One region of the Actinoplanes sp. NPDC026670 genome, then DNA from elsewhere that is predicted to be linked to it. Evidence: riboswitches for the same ligand, from Rfam matches in the RefSeq annotation. Region 1 holds a riboswitch; the other holds the start of a gene.
What was found. A riboswitch is a leader RNA that binds a small molecule or an ion and turns the genes downstream of it on or off. The one in region 1 is predicted to bind thiamine pyrophosphate.
Positions count from the first base shown of each region.

Region 1 (10,167 bases):
AGATGCCCTGGGCGGTCTCCGGGCGCAGGTAGTGCAGGCCGTCGGCGCTCTCGGTCGGGCCGAGGTAGGTCTTCATCAGGCCGTTGAACATCTTCGGCTCGGTGAAGGTGCCCTTGTTGCCGCAGTTCGGGCAGTTCAGCTCCTGGAGCGAGGCGGGCACCTTGCCGTGCTTGGCCTCGAACGCCTCCTCCAGGTGGTCGGCCCGGAAGCGCTTGTGGCAGGACTGGCACTCGGTCAACGGGTCGACGAACGCGTCGAGGTGACCGGAGGCGGCCCACACGTCACGGGACAGGATGACCGCCGAGTCCAGGCCGACGATGTCGTCGCGCTGCTGGACCATGGTCCGCCACCACTGCCGGCGGACGTTCTCCTTCAGCTCCACGCCGAGCGGACCGTAGTCCCAGGCCGAACGGGTCCCTCCGTAGATCTCGCTGGAGGGGAAGACGAAGCCCCGGCGCTTGGCCAGGCTGACGACGCTGTCGATACGGTCGGCAGGCATGTGCGGTTTCCTCCTACGCCGGCTGGGTGTCGGCGGGGAAATCAAGAGTTACAGGACGAAAAGCGAGATTACTCCCCGAGGTCGCAGACCTCGAACTTGCCCGTCGACCTGTTCTGCACCAGCTCGGCCTCCAGGCGCTGCGAGCCGCCCCCGGAATAGACGAGGTCCACCGGCAGGGTCAGCCGGACACCCCACGACAGATCACCCAGACGGTACGACTGGAACGGCTCCGTCGCCTCCATCCGCGCGGTGAACTCGGACTGCGTCTCGACATCCTGCGCGTCCTGACAGAGCTGCTGATAGGCCCCGTCGAAGTCACGCTCCCGGATGTCGTCGAGGTAGTGGCCGACCACCACGTCGGCCTGCTCGTCGAGCGCGCTGGTGATCGACGTCATCAGCCCGATGCCGGCCACCGCGCCGACCCCGCAGACCAGCACCACGATGCCGGCGACGATGCCCACACTCGTCCCGACACGCTTGCCGCGCCCCTCGACCGGAGGAGCCGGGAAGGGCGGGTGCACGCCCGGGCCCGGCGGCGGAGGGGGCGGAGGAAGACTCATGTTTTCAGCCTAATGCTCAGCGCCAGGGATCGGCCGCCCGGTCGCTCGCGGTGACCACCACGTCGGCGCCCGGCTCGGCCGAGGCCAGCGTCTCGAAGGCCGACGGCTCGTCGAGGGAACGCGCGAGCAGCGGAGTGGCGTACAGCTTGACGTCGTAGGCCCCGAGGGCACGCCGGTAGGCTCCGACCGATTCCCACTCGGTGACCAGGGTCCAGCCGGTCGGGTCCTCGATGGCCCGGGTGAGCCGGCCGGAGCGGTATCCGGGAGTGCGGGCCAGAGCGGCGAGCGCGGCGTGCGCCTGCTCCTGGAAGCCGTCCTGCGTTTCCGTGGGGACCGTGAAGCGGTTGAGCACCAGCATGTGACGAGGGTACGCACACGCGACAGGAGCGACAGTGACGCGCACATTCCTGAACCGGCTGGCCCGGGTGAATCCGACCGCGGCGTTCGCCGGGACGCTGGCCCTGCTGCTGGCCGGGCTGTTCCTGCCGGGCATCGTCGGCGCGCTGCTGCTCGGCCTGCTCGCCGCCGGCCTGGCCACCCTGACCGCGACGACCTGGCCGGTGCAGACCCCGGTCACCCGGGTGGTCCGGGTGGTGCTGCTCACCCTGCTGGTGGTGGCCGCGGTCTCGAAGTCCCTGTGAAACCATGCGGCTTTGACAATCATTGTCATTATCGACGACAGTTGGTGACATGATGCGCCGCCTGCTCCCCGCCCTCCTCCTGCTGCCCGCACTCACCGGCTGCGGAGGGGACTCCGCCGGCGCCAACGGCAAGCTCTCCGTGGTCACCGCGTTCTACCCGCTCCAGTTCGTCAGCGAGCGGGTCGGCGGCGACGCGGTGAGCGTCTCCACCCTGACCAAGCCGGGCGCCGAGCCGCACGACGTCGAGCTGACCGCCCGGCAGGTCGGCGCGGTCGCCGACGCCGGTGTGATCGTCTACCTGGGCGGCTTCCAGCCCGCCGTCGACGACGCGGTCAAGCAGAACGGCGGCGACCGCGCCTTCGACGCCACCACCGCGGTCGAGACGATCACCGAGCAGGAAGCCGACGACCACGCCGAGGAGGGCGACGCGCACACCGGGGCGGCCGCCGGCGCCGACCCGCACGTCTGGCTCGACCCGACCCGCCTCGCGAGCATCGCCGACAAGCTGGCCGAGCGCCTCGGCAAGGCCGACCCGGCGCACGCCGCCGACTTCACCGCCCGCGCCGCCACCCTGCGCGCCGAGCTGACCACGCTGGACGGCGAGTTCAAGACCGGGCTGGCCGAGTGCGCCCGGCGCGAGCTGGTGACCAGCCACACCGCGTTCGGCTACCTGGCCGACCGCTACGAGCTGACCCAGATCGGCATCACCGGCATCGACCCGGAGACCGAGCCGTCACCGCAGCGCCTCGCCGGCGTGGCCGCCGAGGCCCGTGAGCACGGCACCACCACGATCTTCTTCGAGACCCTGGTCAGCCCCAAGGTGGCCGAGACCATCGCCAAGGAGGTGGGCGCGCAGACCGCGGTCCTGGACCCGATCGAAGGCCTCACCGACGAATCGGCAGACTACTTCTCGGTGATGCGCGCCAACCTGACCGCATTGAAGCTGGGCCTGGAGTGTTCATGAGCGTTATCGAGGTCGGTCACCTTGCGGTCGGCTACGACGGGCGGGAGGTCCTGCGGGACGTCTCGCTGAGCGTCACGGCCGGGGACGTCGTCGCGATCCTCGGCGCCAACGGCTCCGGCAAATCCACCCTGGTCCGGACGATCCTCGGCCTGGTCCCGTCCCGGCGGGGCGAGATCCAGCTGTTCGGGACGCCGCAGAAGCGGTTCCGGCACTGGGAGCGGATCGGCTACGTACCGCAGCGGCTCGGCGCCGGCAGCGGCGTGCCGGCCACGGTCGGCGAGGTCGTCGCATCAGGCCGGCTGGCCCGGCGCGGCGTTCTCCGTTTCCCCGGCAAGATCGACAAGGCGGCGGTACGGGACGCGCTGTCCGCGGTCGGGCTGCTGGACCGGATCGACGACCCGGTGACGACGCTCTCCGGCGGCCAGCAGCAGCGCACCCTGATCGCCCGGGCGCTGGCCGGCAAGCCGGACCTGCTGGTGCTGGACGAGCCGAACGCCGGGGTGGACGCGGCCAGCCAGGAGGCGTTCGCCGCGGCGCTGACCCGGTTCGCCGGTGACGGCGGGACGATCCTGCTGGTCCTGCACGAGCTGGGCCCGCTGCGGCCGCTGATCGGGCGGGCCGTGGTGGTGCACGACGGGCGGATCGCGTACGAGGGCACACCCCCCGAGCCGGCCGGTCACCACGCCGAGCCGGACCACGAACATCTGCACCCGCATGCCGAGGAGCTGAAGGTCGGCATCTGCGAGTGGGCGCCCACCGAGGGAACGAAGGCCTACTGATGGACCTGCTCACCCAGCCGTTCATGCAGCGGGCCCTGCTCGCCGCGATGATCATCGGGCTGGCCGCCCCGGCGCTCGGCATCTACCTGGTGCAGCGCCGCCTGTCCCTGATCGGCGACGGGATCGGGCACGTCGCGCTCACCGGCGTCGGGCTGGGCCTGCTCACCGGCAACGACCCGGTGTACACGGCGGTCATCGTGTCGGCTCTCGGCGCGGTCGGGGTGGAGCTGATCCGCGAGCGTGGCCGTACCTCCGGCGATCTGGCCCTGGCCATGCTCTTCTACGGCGGCATCGCCGGTGGCGTGCTGCTCGTCGGGCTGTCCGACGGCAGCGGCAACAGCAGCCTCATGCAGTACCTGTTCGGCTCCCCGCTGACCACCTCGGAGACCGACCTGGCCGTGATCGGCACGCTCGGCGCGGCGGTGCTGGCGGCCATGCTGTTCTTCCGCCCGGCCCTGTTCGCGCTCTGCAACGACGAGGAGTACGCACGGGTCAGCGGCCTGCCGGTGCGGCTCCTGAACATCCTGCTGGCGGTGACCACCGCGGTGACGGTGACGATCGCCATGCGTACCGTCGGATTGCTTCTCGTCTCCGCGATGATGGTCGTCCCGGTCGCCGCCGCCCAGCAGGTGACCCGCGGTTTCGTCAGCACCATGACGCTGGCCATGGTGATCGGCGTGAGCGCCGCCGGCGCAGGCGTCCTGGTGTCGGCCGAGGCGGACACCGCTCCCGGCGCGACCACCGTGCTGCTGGCCCTGGCCGTCTTCGTGGCCGCCGCGGTCGGTGGGACGGTCCGGCACCGGCTGCGCCGGCCCGCGCCGCAGCCGGTCGCGTCCGAGCCCCCGGATGTCGTGTTGCATGGCTGACCGCGACCTGCCTGTACCGTTGGCGAAACGATGACGACGACCACCGGTTACGAAGCGTACGAATCGGCGGGGGCGCTGCTGCGTGCTCTCTCCGCGCCGATCCGTGTCGCCATTGTGGTCGAGCTGGGCGTGGGCGAGCGCTGTGTGCACGATCTCGTGGAGAAACTCGGCGCCCCGCAGCCGCTGGTGTCGCAACACCTGCGGGTGCTGCGCGGCGCGGGGGTGGTGCGGGGTGTGCGACGGGGCCGGGAGATCGCATACTCCCTGGTGGACGAACATGTCGCCCACATCGTCGCCGACGCCGTGAGCCACGCCAGGGAGAGCCGACAGTGAACGCCGAGAGCCAGATCCGCAACACCAAGCAGCGCAGCGCGGTCAGCGCCGTCCTCGCCGAGACCGAGGGTTTCCACAGCGCCCAGGACCTGCATGCGATGCTGCGTGAGCGGGGCGAACGGGTCGGGCTCACCACCGTCTACCGGACGTTGCAGGGCCTGGCCGACGCCGGCGAGATCGACGTCATGCGGCCGCCGGGCGGGGAGCACCTCTACCGCCGGTGCAGCCAGGGCCACCACCACCATCTGGTGTGCCGGTCGTGCGGGCGGACCGTCGAGGTGCTCGGCCCGGCGGTCGAGTCGTGGGCGGACAAGGTGGCTGGTCAGCACGGTTTCGTCGACGTCTCGCACACCTTGGAGATCTTCGGCACCTGCCCGGAGTGCGCCGCCAAAGCCTGAGCCCCGCCGGGCGTGCGCCGCGGAGGGCTGACTGCGACGCTTGACGATGTGAAGCTCTATGCCGACCGCGTCCCCGTCGCCGTCCGCCAACTCGTCACCGACATCCTCGTCGTGCTCTGGGTCTACCTGTGGATAAAGGTCGCCCTGTGGATTCACGACGTGGTGGAGAAACTCGCCGTCCCCGGCCAGAAGCTGGAGAGCGCCGGCAGTGGCATCGCCGACAACCTGGCCGACGCGGGCGGCAAGGTGGGCCGGGTCCCGATCGTCGGTGACGAGCTGACGCAGCCGTTCAACGGCGCCGCCGACGCCGCCCGGTCGATCGCCGACGCCGGTCACCAGCAGCAGGAGTTCGTGGCCCAGCTGGCGCTGATCCTGCCCGCGATCGCGCTGTCGGTGCCGCTGGCCCTGGTGCTGTTCCTCTGGCTGCCGTTGCGGCTGCGCTGGGTCCGCCGGGCCGGGGTCGCGGCCGCGGTCCGCGACGATCCGGCCGGCCAGGACCTGCTGGCGCTGCGGGCGCTGGCCTCCCAGCCGCTGACCGAGCTGGCGAAGCTGGGCCCGGACATCGCACAGAGCTGGCGGGCCGGCGACTCCGAGGCGGTCGCCGCTCTGGCCGGTCTGGAACTGCGCCGTCTCGGCCTGAAACGGCGTTGACCCCGGCCGGCTCACACCGCTGTCACAACGCCGCCGTGACAGCGGTGCCGACCAGCCGGAACCGGGTCGCGTCAGTCGACGGCGGAGGCGGCGTCCTCGTCGTCGTCGCCCCACTCGCGGTGGGCGAACGGCAGGATGGCCCAGTAGGTGAGGAACCAGCCACCGGTGACGACGGTCAGCGGGATCGCCCACTTCCAGTCCAGCAGGTAGTCGGTGATCAGCAGGACGCTCGCCGTCATCGCGATCAGCATGAAGGCCAGACCGCCGGTGGCCATCTTGTGGGCGTACCGGACCAGCTCGGGTTTGCGGCCCTGCCGGAACAGCGCACGGTGGAACGCCACCGGCGAGATGATCATCGCGGTGGCGAAGGCCGCACTGATCAGCGCGACCACGTACGTGTCCTTCTGGAAATCGGTGACGTTCGGGAAGCCGCTGCTGAACGGCAGGGTCAGCAGGAACGCGAAGAGGATCTGCACGCCTGTCTGCGCGACCCGCAGCTCCTGGAGCAGGTCCGCGAAGTTGCGGTCCCAGCGCTGCTTCTCGGTCTCTCGGGGGGTGTGTGCATCGACCGCCATGACGCGCCGAATTCCCCGCCCGGGGCCTTGATCAAACGCCGACGCGGGCCAGGACGGCGTCGGCCAGCTCACGTGGCGCCTGTTCGGGCACCCAGTGGCTGACGCCGCGCATCGCGACGAGCTGGTAGTCGGCCCGCACCCAGTCCCTGGTACGCAGCGCCGCGGTCAGCCCGACCACCCCGTCCTTGTCGCTCCACACGTAGGTGGTCGGCACCGTCACCTCGCCGAGGTCGTCGATCTGGGACGTGTCGAAGGCCCGGTACCAGTTGAGGCCGCCGGTGAGCCGGCCCGGTTCGCGCATCGCCGCCACGTACTGTTCGGCGCGCATGCCGATCGGCCGGAGCATCAGCCGCAGCGCCAGGGCGTGCTGGGCGAGCAGCAGCCGCTCGGCGAACCGCCGCCGGAACACCTCGAAGTAGGCGAGCCGGGCCTTCTGGCTGGGCCGGACCCGGATGGCGAGCAGCAGCGCCCGCGGGTGCGGCACGGAGATCGCGGTGAGGGTCCGCACCCGGTCCGGGTGCCGGGCGGCCAGCTGCCAGGCCACCTGCGCGCCCCAGTCGTGGCCGACGACGTGCGCGCTGTCGAGGCCGAGCGAGTCGAGGACGGCGATGGCGTCGGCGGTCACCGACGACATGGTGTACGCGGCGACGTCGGCCGGGCGGGCGCCCGGGGAGCAGCCGCGCTGGTCGAGCGCGTAGGTCCGCAGCCCGGCCGCGTGCAGATGGGGCAGAACCAGGTCGAACTCCCGGGAATCCTGAGGAAAGCCGTGCAGCAGGAGGACCGGTTCACCATCCTCCGGCCCGCCCTCGTGAACGTCGAACGTCAATCCCTGGGCTTTGACCTCGATCACGTCGTCCCCTCCCTGTGATACCCCGCTACCAGGTGTTACGGTCATCGAAGCACATCCAATCCGACAGGGGAGCGCACTGCGCTGAGAGTGCGGGAAACCGCAGACCCTAGTACCTGATCTGGGTAATGCCAGCGCAGGAAGCTCGGTCTTTCTCCAGCCGCGTCGTGTCCTGGGCACTGTTGCCCGGGAAACACGGCGTGCGTCTCCTCCCGGTACCCACTGGGAGGCAGTCCAATGACATCAACCACCAATCGGTGGCGGACGATAGACATCGTCATCGCCTCCGTCATCGCCGTTGCGTTCGGCGTGATTTTCTGGGCCTGGGGCACGGTCTGGTCGATCACCGAGGGCGCCTTCGCGTTCTTCCCGCCGGCGCAGACCATCATCTACGGCATCTGGCTGGTCCCGGCCGTCCTCGGCGCGCTGATCATCCGTAAGCCTGGCGCTTCGCTCTACACCGAGCTGGTCGCGGCCACCGTGTCCGCGCTGCTCGGCAGCCAGTGGGGCGTCGACACGCTGGTGTCCGGCCTGATCCAGGGTCTCGGCGCCGAGCTGGCCTTCGCGCTGCTGCTCTACCGCAACTACCGGCTGCCGGCCGCGGTCCTGGCCGGCGCGCTGACCGGTCTCAGCGCGGCGTCCTACGACTTCGTCAAGTACACGGTCGGGATGGACCTCTGGTCGTACCGCATCCCGTACGCGGCGATCACCGTGCTCAGCGGCGCGATCCTGGCCGGCGCGGGCTCGTGGGCGCTGGTCCGGGCGCTCGCTCCGACCGGAGTGCTGGACCGGTTCGAAGCGGGCCGCGAACGGGCAACCGTCTGAGACATGAGTGACGTTCAGCTCCGCGGCTTCGGGTGGCGGCACGCCGGTCGCCGCTCGTGGGCGGTCCGCGGGCTGGATCTGGAGGTCCGGCACGGCGAGCGGGTGCTCCTGCTGGGTCCTTCCGGGGCCGGCAAGAGCACACTGCTCGCCGCGCTGGCCGGGCTGCTGCCCGAGGACTCCGGCGAGTCCGAGGGCACGATCCGGATCGACGGGCTCGACCCGCGCAAGGCACGCGAGCGGGTCGGCATCCTCTTCCAGGATCCGCAGACGCAGCTGGTGATGGCCCGCAGTGGCGACGACGTGGCGTTCGGCCCGGAGAACCGGGGAGTGCCGGCCGGTGAGATCTGGCCACGGGTGTCCGACGTGCTGGATCGCGTCGGTTTCCCGTACCCGATCAATCGTCCGACCTCGGCCCTCTCGGGCGGTGAGGCGCAACGCCTCGCTCTCGCCGGTGTGCTCGCGTTGCGGCCCGGTCTGTTGCTGCTCGACGAGCCGACCGCCAACCTGGACCCGCCGGGCGCCGCGCTGATCCGCGACGCGGTGGCCCGGGCCACCGGCCCGGACACCACGCTGATCATCGTGGAACACCGGGTCGCCGAGGCCCTTCCGCTGGTCGACCGGGTGGTGGTCCTGGAGCCGGGCGGCGGTGTCCGCGCCGACGGCTCACCCGAGGTGATCTTCGCCGCCTACGGCGACAAACTCGCTGACGAGGGTGTCTGGGTGCCGGGTTTCCAGGCCCCGCCGCTCAAGTCGAAAACCAAGACCACCCTTGATCTGGTACGCACGGAGCGCGCCGAAGTCCGCGGACGCCTCGGCCCGGTCACCATCGGAGCCGGAGCGGGCGAGGTCCTGGCCGTGACCGGGCCGAACGGCGCCGGCAAGTCGACCCTGGCGCTGCTGCTCGGCGGGCTGCTCGCACCCACGGCCGGGCGGGTCGAGGCGTTCGGGGACAGCCGGCCGCCGCACCGGTGGCGGGCCGCGACGCTGGCCGGCCGGATCGGGTCGGTCTTCCAGAACCCGGAACACCAGTTCGTCACATCCCGGGTCACCGACGAGCTCGCCCTCGGCCCCAGACGGCTCGGGCGCTCCCCCGCCGAGGTCGACCGGATCGTCGGCGAGCTGCTGGAACGGCTCCGGCTGGACCGGCTGGCCGGGGCCAACCCCTACACCCTCTCCGGCGGGGAGGCCCGGCGCCTGAGCGTGGCCACCGCGCTGGCCACCGCGCCGCGGCTGCTGGTGCTCGACGAACCCACGTTCGGCCAGGACCGGCGCACCTGGCGGGAACTGGTCGACCTGCTCGCCGGCCTGCGCGACGAGGGACACGGGATCGTCGCCGTCACGCATGATGACGCGTTCGTCCGTACCCTCGCCGATCGAACCGTCTCGCTCGGCGCACCGGAACCGGACCCGCTGCCTCGACGGACGCGGCCGTGACCGGTTCTTCCCGCCGTCCTGGAAGGACGCCGCTGTGAGCCTCTCGTTCGCGCCGGTCGCCGATCCGGCGGCGCCGCTGGCCCGCCGCAACCCGGTCGCGAAGGTCGGCGCCGCGCTGCTCTTCTCGATGCCGCTGATCGCCACCATGGATCCGTTCACGCCGGCCGTCGCGCTCGCCGTCGAACTGCTGGTCCTGCCGTTCTTCGGGGTACGGCCCGGCGCGCTGGCCCGGCGGGCCACGCCGCTGCTGCTGGCCGCCGTGGGGATCCTGATCACGATGGTGCTGTTCGCCGCCGATCGCGGCGGTGAGCTGCTGGTGTCGCTCGGTCCGGTCGACGTCACCACCGGGGTGCTGTCCACGGCGGGCGCGCTGAATCTGCGGATCTTCGCGGTGGCGCTGCCGGGCATCGTGGTGTTCGCCACCACCGACCCGACCGACCTGGCCGACGCGCTGGTACAGAATGCGAAAGCCCCGGCCCGGTTCGCGATCGGGGCGCTGGCCGCGTTCCGCCTGGTCCCGCTGCTCGGTGACGAGTGGCGGTCGCTCAGCCTGGCCCGCCGCGCCCGCGGTGTCGACGCCGGCCGCAACCCGGTCGCCCGCGTGCGGCTCTTCGTGTCGACGGCGTTCGCGCTGCTGGTCGGCGCGTTGCGGCGCGGGGTGCGACTGGCGGTGGCGATGGACGCGCGCGGTTTCGACGCCGAGACCCCCCGGACGTACGCCCGCCGCCAGTACTTCACCGCCGCCGACACCGCCCTGCTCGTCCTGTCGCTGCTGACAGCGGCCCTGATCATCGC
Region 1 covers NZ_JBEZXU010000045.1:75,708-85,874, reverse strand. The annotation lists gene AB0E94_RS35010 (glycine--tRNA ligase) at 1-499, opposite strand, end outside; gene AB0E94_RS35005 (hypothetical protein) at 568-1,059, opposite strand; gene AB0E94_RS35000 (antibiotic biosynthesis monooxygenase family protein) at 1,076-1,417, opposite strand; gene AB0E94_RS34995 (DUF6703 family protein) at 1,452-1,700, shown strand; gene AB0E94_RS34990 (metal ABC transporter substrate-binding protein) at 1,750-2,664, shown strand; gene AB0E94_RS34985 (metal ABC transporter ATP-binding protein) at 2,661-3,443, shown strand; gene AB0E94_RS34980 (metal ABC transporter permease) at 3,443-4,309, shown strand; gene AB0E94_RS34975 (metalloregulator ArsR/SmtB family transcription factor) at 4,340-4,642, shown strand; gene AB0E94_RS34970 (transcriptional repressor) at 4,639-5,040, shown strand; gene AB0E94_RS34965 (hypothetical protein) at 5,089-5,691, shown strand; gene AB0E94_RS34960 (DUF6328 family protein) at 5,763-6,266, opposite strand; gene AB0E94_RS34955 (alpha/beta hydrolase) at 6,298-7,113, opposite strand; TPP riboswitch at 7,172-7,274, shown strand; gene AB0E94_RS34950 (ECF transporter S component) at 7,351-7,938, shown strand; gene AB0E94_RS34945 (ABC transporter ATP-binding protein) at 7,942-9,372, shown strand; gene AB0E94_RS34940 (energy-coupling factor transporter transmembrane component T) at 9,407-10,167, shown strand, end outside.

Region 2 (10,167 bases), on a different contig from region 1:
GCGGGTCTCGTGAATGTGTTGCCCGGTGGACAGGTCCATCACGGTGTCGGCGCCCCATTGGGTGGCCCAGGTGAGTTTTTCGACCTCTTCGTCGATCGACGAGGTGACCGCCGACGTGCCGATGTTGGCGTTGACCTTCACCAGGAACCGCGAACCGATGATCATCGGCTCGGACTCGGGGTGGTTGATGTTGGCGGGCAGCACCGCCCGTCCGGCGGCGATCTCGTCGCGCACGAGCGAGGCCGGGACGCCTTCGCGGACGGCGACGTATTCCATCTCCGGCGTGATGATCCCGGCGCGCGCGGAGGCGAGCTGGGTTCGTCCGGTCTGCCACGGTTTCCGCAGCGGCGGCAGCCCGGCCGAGGGTTCACTGCCGGGACCGGACGTGTCGTAGAGCCGCACCGGCGGGTTGTCGCCGGTCAGCACGACCTCGGTGAACGGCACCCGGATGTCCGGGCGGGGACCTTCCACGTAGACCTTGCGACGCATGACCATTCCTCCCCAAATTTGGATAAAACCGGCAGCGAACGGCAGTGTTGGACCACCGGCCGTACCGCCGGAGATCTAGATGGACCACCCGAAGTGGTCCAGTGGGCCCGGCCCGGCTCCGAGCCGCCACGAGCTGCCGCCGCGCAGACCCCGGTTCACGTAGTCCTTGGCCGCCGCGACCGCGTCCGGCACCGCGTCGCCGGCGGCCAGCCGCACCGCGATCGCCGACGAGAACGTGCAACCCGAACCATGGTTGTTTCCGGTCACGACCGGCTCACCGCGCAGCAGCGTCGTCTCTCCCGCGACATGCAGGACGTCGAGCGCCAGCTCACTTCCGGTCACCACGACGGCGCGCGGCCCGAGGGCCGCGAGCTCGGCCGCCGCCGAGATCATCTCCTCGGTGGTCTCCACTCGCCGCCCCAGGAGGGCGCCGGCTTCGTGCCGGTTCGGAGTCAACACGCAGGGGTACGCCGTAAGCACCCCGACAACCGCAGCCTCCCCCAGCCGGCTGCCCGCGGTGGCCACCAGAACCGGGTCGACGACGAGGTTGGGCAGATCGTCCACACGCGACGCGATCAACTTGGCCACGGCCGGATCCGAGATCATCCCGACCTTGACCGCGGCCACCGGCAGATCCGACAGCACGGCGTCGAGCTGAGCCGCCACGACGTCGACGGGCACCGGGTGGATTGCGGTGACCCCGAGCGTGTTCTGCGCCGTGATGGCGGTGAGTACCGAGGTCCCGAAGGCACCGAGCGCGGCGAACGTCTTCAGATCCGCCTGGATCCCGGCACCCCCACCGGAGTCCGACCCGGCGATCGTCAACACGACCGGAGGAGTCACCACCCACCCCCGGCACCCGACATGGCGCCCACCGACGCCGTTGACAGTTCGCGGGCGGTGCGTTCGGGATCGGGGGAACGCATCACCGCGCCCATCACCGCGATCCCGGCCGCGCCGGCCGCCACGCACTCCGCCGCCTGCTCAGAGGTCTCGATGCCACCGAGCGCCAGCCAGGGCACGGGCGCGCGCAGTTCGGCGGCCCCCGTGGCCCCGAGCGCGGGCCCGTACCCCGGTTTCGACGAGGTCGGGTGGATCGGCGACACCGTCACGTAGTCCACACCCGACAGATCCTCCGTGCCGTGCCACGAACGCCCGATCAGCGAGACCCCGGACGGGAGTGGATCAGAACCGGACAGGTGCACGGCGGCCCCACCGAGCGGATCCGGCCCCGCGATGATCAACCGATTCGCCGGGACGACCGACCGGAGCTTCGTGGCCAGGGCCGCGCGGTCGCCGTACGAAAGATCCCTCTCACGCAGAATGACCCACGCGGCGCCGCCGCGGACCGCCGCCCGGACCACCTCGATCAGCGAACCGGAAGCGGACCGCCGATCGGTGAGCACAACGAGTCCGCCCGGGGTCACCATTGCGCGAGGCCGTCGTCGGCGGTGGACGCGACCGCGTGGAATCGCCGTGGGATGCGCCCGGCGGAGCGGGCGAGCCGGCCGGCTGTGACCGCATGCCGCATCGCCGTGGCCATCGCCACCGGATCGTCGGCCCGGGTGATCGCGCTGGCGATGAGAACCGCGTCACACCCGAGTTCCATGGCGAGCGCCGCGTCCGAGGCGGTGCCGATGCCGGCGTCGAGCACCACCGGAACGTCGACGCCCTGCACGATCAACTCGATGTGGTGCGGATTGGAGATCCCCAGGCCGGAACCGATCGGCGACCCGGCCGGCATCACCGCGGCACAGCCGGCGTCAGCGAGACGGCGGGCCAGGATCGGATCATCGCTGGTGTACGGCAGCACGGTGAACCCGTCAGCGACGAGTGTCTCGGCCGCTCGCAGGAGTTCGATCCCGTCCGGCAGCAGTGTGCGTTCGTCCCCGATGACCTCGAGTTTGATCAGATCCGTCTCGAAGGCTTCCCGCGCCATCTGTGCGGTCTTGACCGCATCACCGGCGGTGTAGCAGCCGGCCGTGTTCGGCAGCACCCGCACGCCGAGCCGGTCCAGCATCGGCAGCAGTCCCGGGCCGGCCGCGTCCACCCGCCGCAGCGCCACCGTGACCAGGGTCGACTCGGACGCGGCGATGGCCTCCTCCAGCGCGGTGAGGCTGTTCGCCCCGCCGGTGCCGAGGATCAGCCCGTTCTCCGGAAGGAACGTCACGTCAGCCTCCCTGCGCGGCGGTGAGGACCTCGATCCGGTCGCCGTCCACGAGGTCCACCTCCGACCAGGTCGAACGCGGCACGACGGTGCCGTTGACCGCGACCGCCACCCCACGCTGGGCGGCGATGATCTCGGCGACCAGGGTCGCGACCGAGCAGGTGCCGGGCCGGCTCTGGGCCTGGCCGTTGATCGTCAGCTTCATCGGAACCTCCCGGGACCGAACGCGTCGAGAATCGGATCGGCCGAGCCGGTGAGCACCAGGTCGGCGATGAGTCGTGCGGTGATCGGGGCGAGCAGGATGCCGTTGCGGAAGTGACCGGCCGCCACGACCACCCGGCGGTCGTCGTCGAGGAACCCGAGGATCGGCGCGTTGTCCGGAGTGCCCGGCCGGTGCCCGACGGTGACCTCGGCGAGTTCGTGTTCGGCCAGGCCGGGCACCAGGTCGAGGGCGGCGCGCAGCAGGTCGTGCACGCCGCCGGCGGTGGGCATCCGGTCGGCGCGTTCCTCCTGGGTGGCGCCGACCACGACCTCGCCGTCGGCGCGCGGGACCAGGTAGACGTGCCGTCCGTCGGCGGCGCCGTCGATCACGTGCTTGAGCAGGCCGGGTTCGCCGCGCAGGCGGAGGACCTGGCCTTTGACCGGCCGGATCGGCAACCCGGTGAGCGCCGCGGTCCGAGAACCGGCAGCGACGATGATCACGTCGGCGTCCACCTCGGACAGCTCTGTCACCTGGCGCTGGGTGATCCGGCCCGCCAACCGAGCCCGCAAGACGGCGACGACCTTGCGCGGATCGACCTGGTGCTCGGCCGCCGCGTACGCCCCCGCCCGGACCCGAGGCGAGATCGCCGGCTCGAGATCACGCACCTGGGACCCGGTCAGCGAGGTCAGCTTCTGGTGCTTCCACTCCCGTGCCGCCTCGGCCGCGTCATCCGCCGTCAGCGCCAGCGAAAGCGTCCCCGCCCGGTCGTAGCCGACGTCGCCGAGACCGGCCGCGAACGAGGGCCACAACTCGTGTCCGGCTTCCAGCAGCCGGGTGAGATGCGGATATTCGAAAGCCGACTCCCCGCCGGGCGCGAGCATCCCGGCCGCGACATGCCAGGCCCCGTCCGACCCGTCGGGTGCCGAATCGTAGACCGTGACGTCAGCGCCACGTTCCAGCAGTTCGGCAGCGATGGAGAGCCCGATGATGCCCCCACCGACAAGAGCGACGCGGGTCATGGCAGTGCCGGTCATGGCAGGACCGCCAGGAATTCCGCGACCGCTCCCTTCGGATCCGCCGCGAAGGCGGAGACAGCCGCGACCCCGTGCACCGCGAGCAGCGGCACCCGTTCCGCGGTGATACCGCCGATCGCCAGAACCGGAGTGCCCGGCACCGCGTCGGCGACGGCCGCGATCGCGGCCGGCCCGAGTGGTGGTGGCAGTCCGTCCTTGGTGGACGTGTGGAAGGTCGGCCCGACACCGAGGTAACTGGCCCCGGCGTCGACCGCGGACCGCGCCGCAAGCGGATCACGACAGGTGGCGCCGACGATCGCGGACGGCCCAAGAATCCGGCGGCCAGCGGACACCGGCAGATCCTCGGCCCCGAGGTGCACCCCGTCGGCCCCGGCCGCGAGCGCCACCCCGACCCGGTCGTTCACCAGCACGATCGTGCCGGCCGGCCGGCACACTGCGATTGCGGCGCAGGTCAACGCGTACGCCGAAGCGTCGTTGCTCTTGACTCTGATCTGGACAGCCACGTCGGGAAGCCCGGCCACACCGCGAACGACGTCGATGTCGTCGGTTATGACGTGGATACGGGGAAACGATGTGCCCATGAAGCACTCCTCCCTGCGCCGGCATGACCCGGATCAGGTTCGACGGTCGGGGGCCGCATCAGCCCCCCTCTCAGCCCGGTGCCCGGACTCCCGTGGGTTGTTGTAACCGGACCATAACCGGTCCGTGACGAGAAAACTAGCGGACGTCCCAGACCGGCTCGGGCACCTCGACCACTTCGCCGTCCCCTCTGAACAGCACGAAGCGATCGAAAGACCTGGTGAACCACCTGTCGTGGGTGACCGCGATCACCGTGCCGTCGAACGCCTTCAACCCTTCCTCCAGTGCTTCGGCGGAGGCGAGGTCGAGGTTGTCGGTCGGCTCGTCGAGGAGCAGCACGGTCGCCCCGGACAGTTCGAGCAGCAGCACCAGGAACCGGGCCTGCTGCCCACCGGAGAGGGTGCCGAACCGCTGGTCCCCCTGGGCGGCCAGCTCGTACCGGTTGAGATGTTTCATGGCCCCGGCCCGGTCCTGTCCGGACCGGTGCTCGTCACCGCGCCAGAGGATCTCGACGAGGGTCTTCTCGACGAGTTCCGGCCGGTCGTGGGTCTGCGAGAAGTGGCCGGGCCGGACCCTCGCCCCGAGGCGGGCCTTGCCGTCGTGCGAGACGTGCGCGAGCGGCGCCCCGTCGACCGGTTTGTGCTCCTGGTCGGGATCGGTGCCGCCGGCCGCGAGCAGGCGCAGGAAGTGCGACTTCCCGGTGCCGTTCGCGCCGAGCACGGCCACCCGGTCGCCGTACCAGATCTCCAGGTCGAACGGGAACGTCAGGTTCTCGAGTTCGAGCTGCTCACAAATGACCGCGCGTTTGCCGGTGCGGCCGCCACGCAGGTTCATCTTGACGGCCTGGTCCTTCGGCGGCAGCGGCGGCGGGCCGGCCTCCTCGAACTTGCGGAGCCGGGTCTGCGCAGCCTGATATCGGGACGCCAGGCCGTCGTTGTAGGCGGCCTTGTTCTTGAGCATGAAGACCAGTTCCTTGATCTTCTCGTGCTCCTCGTCCCAGCGGCGGCGCAGTTCCTCCATGCGCTCGTGCCGGTTCATCCGGGCCTCGTGCCAGGAGGCGAACCCGCCCGGATGGGTCCAGGCGCTGCCGCCCTCGACGGCGACGACCCGGCTCGCGGTCTCGGCCAGCAGCTCCCGGTCGTGCGAGACGTAGAGGATCGACTTGTTCGACTCGCGCATCCGTTGCTCGAGCCAGCGTTTGGCGGGCACGTCGAGGAAGTTGTCCGGCTCGTCGAGCAGCAGCACCTCGTCGTTGCCGCGCAGCAGCAGGTCGAGGGCGAACCGTTTCTGCTCGCCGCCGGACAGGGTCCGCACGATGCGGGACCGCGCCTCCTCCCACGGCTTGCCGAGGATGGCGACTGTCACCGTGTCGAAGAGCACCTCGGCGTCGTAACCACCGACCTCACCCCAGTGGGCGAGCGCGTTGGCGTACGCGATCTGGCTCTTCTCGGTCTCGCCGAGCGCCGCGGCAGCCACCCGCAGCCGTTCGCCGGCTTCGCGCAGTCCGGGTGAGACGAGCGACAACGCAAGATCCTCGAGCGTACGGTCGTCGCCGATCATCCCGATGAACTGGCGCATCACCCCGAGCCCACCGGCCCGCGCGATGGTCCCGCTCTGGGTCGGTATGTCACCGGCCACCATGCGCATGAGCGTGGTCTTGCCCGCCCCGTTGGGACCGACGAGTGCGACCTTCTGCCCCTCGCCGACCCGGAACGACACGTCGGCGAACAACTCCCGCCCGTCCGGGAGCACAAAACCGGCGCCGGCGACATCCACGTAACCCATGGCGGCATCCTCCCTGTCAGTACCGGTTCAGTCAGCCGATTTTCCGCTGACCCGCAACACCCGGAACCCCTTCTGACTGGCCGTTCTCTCCACGGTCCAGCCCAGGCCGACCAGCCACGTGTGCAGCGAGTCACCACCGAGGTTCCGGTTGATCACCAGCCAGGCCACACCGCCCGGTGCCAGCCGGGGCAGCCAGCGCTCCAGCAGGTTGTGCAGCTCGGCCTTGCCGATGTGGGTGGGCGGGTTGCTCCAGATCTCCGTGAACGTCACATCATCCGGCACCTCGTCGGGCGCCCGGACCAGCACCCGCTCACCGAGGCCGAGGCGGCCGGCATTTTCCACGGCCAGATCACGGGCCCGGGAGTTGACGTCGACCGCGTAGACGGTCACCTGGGGGGCCTCACTGGCCAGCACAGCTGCGATCGGGCCATACCCACACCCAAGGTCGAGGAAGACGCCCTCGGCGCGTGAGTCGGGCAGCCCGGCCTTGCGCAGCAGCACGGCGGTGCCCGGGTCGAGACGGCCGGCCGAGAAGACCCCGGAGGCCACGGCCAGCCGGTAGTCGCGGCCGGCAACGGTGAACTCGATCTCGCCACGCCGCATCGGCGCGTCGGGATCGGCGGTGAAGTAGTGGTCGGCGGTCACCCGACAAGTGTCGCGCCGCGGGGTGACGAGCGCCTCGCCGGGGTGGCGGACACCGTGTGCGTTCATAGATCAGCGTGCGCGCCTAGCTTGAGCCCATGCGGTACGTCACCCCGACGCGCTCCGCCCACCGCGCCGCACCGGCGGGCGGTCTGTCCCTCCCGATTCGACTTCCCGCCCGTGGCCAGCATCGCCGCCGGTCCCGGCGCCACCTGCGGCGCGAGCCGCTGACCACCCATCTGTTCACTCGTGGCCTGGCCGGCCTGATCGTGCTCGGCATCGTGGTGATGCTGGGTGTCCTCATCGTCGCCGACGATCGCCGGCGCCCGGCTCAGCTCGCCTCGGCCGAGGTCGACGCGCGAATCGCGACGCGCGAGGTCGATCCGGCGCCGCTGCGCGCCGACGAGGTCTTCCCGGCCGGCATCACCGCCTTCGGCGTCACCCGGTCCGACCTCACCGCCGACTGCACCCTTGCGGCCGGCGGCGCCCTACGCACGACCCTTCAGCGGTACGGGTGCTCGCAGGCGGTCCGGGCCGCTCTCACGGTTCCGTACGCCGACTACCGGATCACCGCCGGCATGCTGAACCTGCCCGACACGACGAGCGCGATGGCCGTCGGTGATCAGGTCCGCTACCTGGTGGAGACGGGTGACGGCAGTTTCGCGGAGATGTCCGGCGCGGCGACCGGGCCGGGCACCCCGGTCCTGTGGCGCACCCGCGGCCACTACGTCATGTACTGCGTGATCACCGGCCCGTCGGGCGAGCTGGTCGCACCGGACGCCCCGCAGGTGGCCCAGCTGGCCCACGACATCCTCGACACCCACCTGCACGACACGGTCCTGATCCGCCGAGCGTCCTAGCCCCGTTCAGGCGCGCAGGCGCCTGGTGGCCTCGGCACGGGCCGCGTACTCGGCCTCACCTGGGTAACCGACCGCGACCAGGGTGAGCCCGTGTGCGGCCGCGACCATCACCTCGCTGGACCGCTCACGCATGGTCAGCAGCTTGGCCGGCCACTCCGGCTCCCGCCGGCCGTCACCGACGGTGAGCATCGCCCCGACCAGGCTGCGCACCATGGCCTGACAGAACGCGTCCGCCTGCACGGTCGCCACACAGACCCCGTCCGGCTCCCGTCGCCAGTCCAGCCGGTTGATCGCCCGGATCGTGGTGGCGTGCTCCTTGCGCTTACAGAACGCCGCGAAGTCGTGCTCCCCCACCAGCCCGGCCGCGGCGGCGTTCAGCCGGTCCAGGTCGAGCGGACGCATCCAGCCCAGCGTGTCGTGCCGGCGCAGCGGCTCCGGCCCCCATGGTGTGTCGGTGACGCGGTACTCGTACCGCCGGAAGGTCGCCGAGAACCGCGCGTCGAACGTGTCCGGCACCGGCACGATCGCCCGCACCCGGGCATCCGCCGGCAGCACCGCGTCGAGCCGCCGCAGCAGCGAGCCCTCCAGTTCGGTCCAGCGTTCCACCGGCAGATCGACGTGACAGACCTGCCCGGTGGCATGCACTCCGGCGTCGGTTCGCCCGGCGACGGTCAGCCCGAGCGGCGTCTCCGCTCCGATCAAACGAGCAAAAGCCTCGATCAAGACCCCGGCGACGGTACGGCGTCCCGGCTGAGCCGCCCAGCCGGAGAAGTCGCCGCCGTCATATGACACGTCGAGTCGAAGCCGAATGGTGTCCATGCTCTCTCCAGGTATGGCCGAGGCCCGGCACCCCGAAGGATGCCGGGCCTCGCCCGTGTTCGATCCGATCCGTGCGGATCAGGCCTTGTCGGTGTCGTCGCCCTCGGCCTTGTCGCCGGAAGCGCTCACCGGCGCCTCGGCGTCCTGGTCGTCGTCGGCCTTGGCGGCAGCGACCGGGGTCTCGTCCTCGGGGGCGAGGGCCTCGACCTTGGCCTGCTGCGCGGCGGCCTTACGGGCCTCCTTGGACGGGCCGGTGCTGGCCGCGACCTGGAGCTCCTCGACCAGCTCGATGACGGCCATCGGAGCGGCGTCACCCTTGCGCGGGCCGATCTTGGTGATCCGGGTGTACCCACCGGGGCGGTTGGCGTACCGCGGAGCGATCTGCTCGAACAGGGCGTACACGACGTCCTTGTCCTTCACGGTGGCCAGCACCCGGCGACGGGCGTGCAGGTCGCCGCGCTTGGCCTTCGTGACCAGCTGCTCAGCCAGCGGGCGGAGCCGCCTGGCCTTCGACTCGGTGGTCTTGATCTTCCCGTGCCGGAAGAGCTCGGTGGCCAGGTTGGCCAGGATGAGCTTCTCGTGGGCCGGGCTGCCGCCGAGGCGGGCACCCTTGGTGGGCGTGGGCATTTCAATTGCTCCTTGAAATGGGGCGCAGCCGAGCTCTTAGAGCTGCTCGGTCTCGCGGTAGTCGTCGGTGTCGTAGTCCACGTCGCCGAACGAGTCGACCACGTGCGCGGGGTCGAAGGACGGCGCGCTGTCCTTCAGGCCCAGGCCCATCCCGGCGAGCTTCATCTTGACCTCGTCGATCGACTTCTGGCCGAAGTTCCGGATGTCCAGAAGGTCAGCCTCCGTACGCCCTATCAACTCGCCCACGCTGTTGATGCCCTCGCGCTTGAGGCAGTTGTACGACCGAACGGTGAGGTCCAGCTCCTCGATCGGCAGGGCCAGGTCGGCAGCGAGCTGCGCGTCCTGCGGCGACGGGCCGATGTCGATGCCCTCGGCGGTCTCGTCGAGCTCACGGCAGAGGCCGAAGAGTTCCACGAGGGTCGAGCCGGCCGAGGCCAGCGCGGTCCGGGGGGAGATCGACGCCTTCGACTCGACGTCGATGATCAGGCGGTCGAAGTCGGTGCGCTGCTCGACACGGGTGGCCTCGACGCGGTACGTGACCTTGAGCACCGGCGAGTAGATCGAGTCGACCGGGATACGGCCGATCTCGGCGCCGGCGTTCTTGTTCTGCGCCGCGGTGACGTAGCCACGACCGCGCTCGACGGTCAGCTCCATGTCCAGCCGGCCCTTGCTGTTCAGGGTCGCCAGCTTCAGATCGGGGTTGTGCACGGACACACCGGCCGGGGGCTGGATGTCACCGGCGGTGACGTCGCCCGGGCCCTGCTTACGCAGGTACATGCTGACCGGCTCATCGTGCTCGGAGCTGACGGTGAGCTCCTTGACGTTCATGACGAGCTCGACCACGTCCTCCTTGACACCGGGGATCGTGGTGAACTCGTGCAGCACGCCGTCGATCTTGATGCTGGTGACCGCCGCGCCCGGGATGGACGACAGCAGGGTCCGCCGAAGGGAGTTACCGAGGGT
Region 2 covers NZ_JBEZXU010000019.1:41,064-51,230, reverse strand. The annotation lists gene thiC (phosphomethylpyrimidine synthase ThiC) at 1-495, opposite strand, end outside; gene thiD (bifunctional hydroxymethylpyrimidine kinase/phosphomethylpyrimidine kinase) at 565-1,332, opposite strand; gene AB0E94_RS20290 (thiamine phosphate synthase) at 1,329-1,895, opposite strand; gene AB0E94_RS20285 (thiazole synthase) at 1,913-2,659, opposite strand; gene thiS (sulfur carrier protein ThiS) at 2,661-2,861, opposite strand; gene thiO (glycine oxidase ThiO) at 2,858-3,892, opposite strand; gene AB0E94_RS20270 (thiamine phosphate synthase) at 3,889-4,473, opposite strand; TPP riboswitch at 4,467-4,577, opposite strand; gene AB0E94_RS20265 (ATP-binding cassette domain-containing protein) at 4,610-6,256, opposite strand; gene AB0E94_RS20260 (methyltransferase) at 6,284-6,901, opposite strand; gene AB0E94_RS20255 (hypothetical protein) at 6,997-7,758, shown strand; gene truA (tRNA pseudouridine(38-40) synthase TruA) at 7,765-8,577, opposite strand; gene rplQ (50S ribosomal protein L17) at 8,656-9,204, opposite strand; gene AB0E94_RS20240 (DNA-directed RNA polymerase subunit alpha) at 9,241-10,167, opposite strand, start outside.
Region 2: it holds a riboswitch for thiamine pyrophosphate, as region 1 does, so the genes downstream of both, AB0E94_RS20270 (thiamine phosphate synthase) here and AB0E94_RS34950 (ECF transporter S component) in region 1, are expected to answer to the same signal.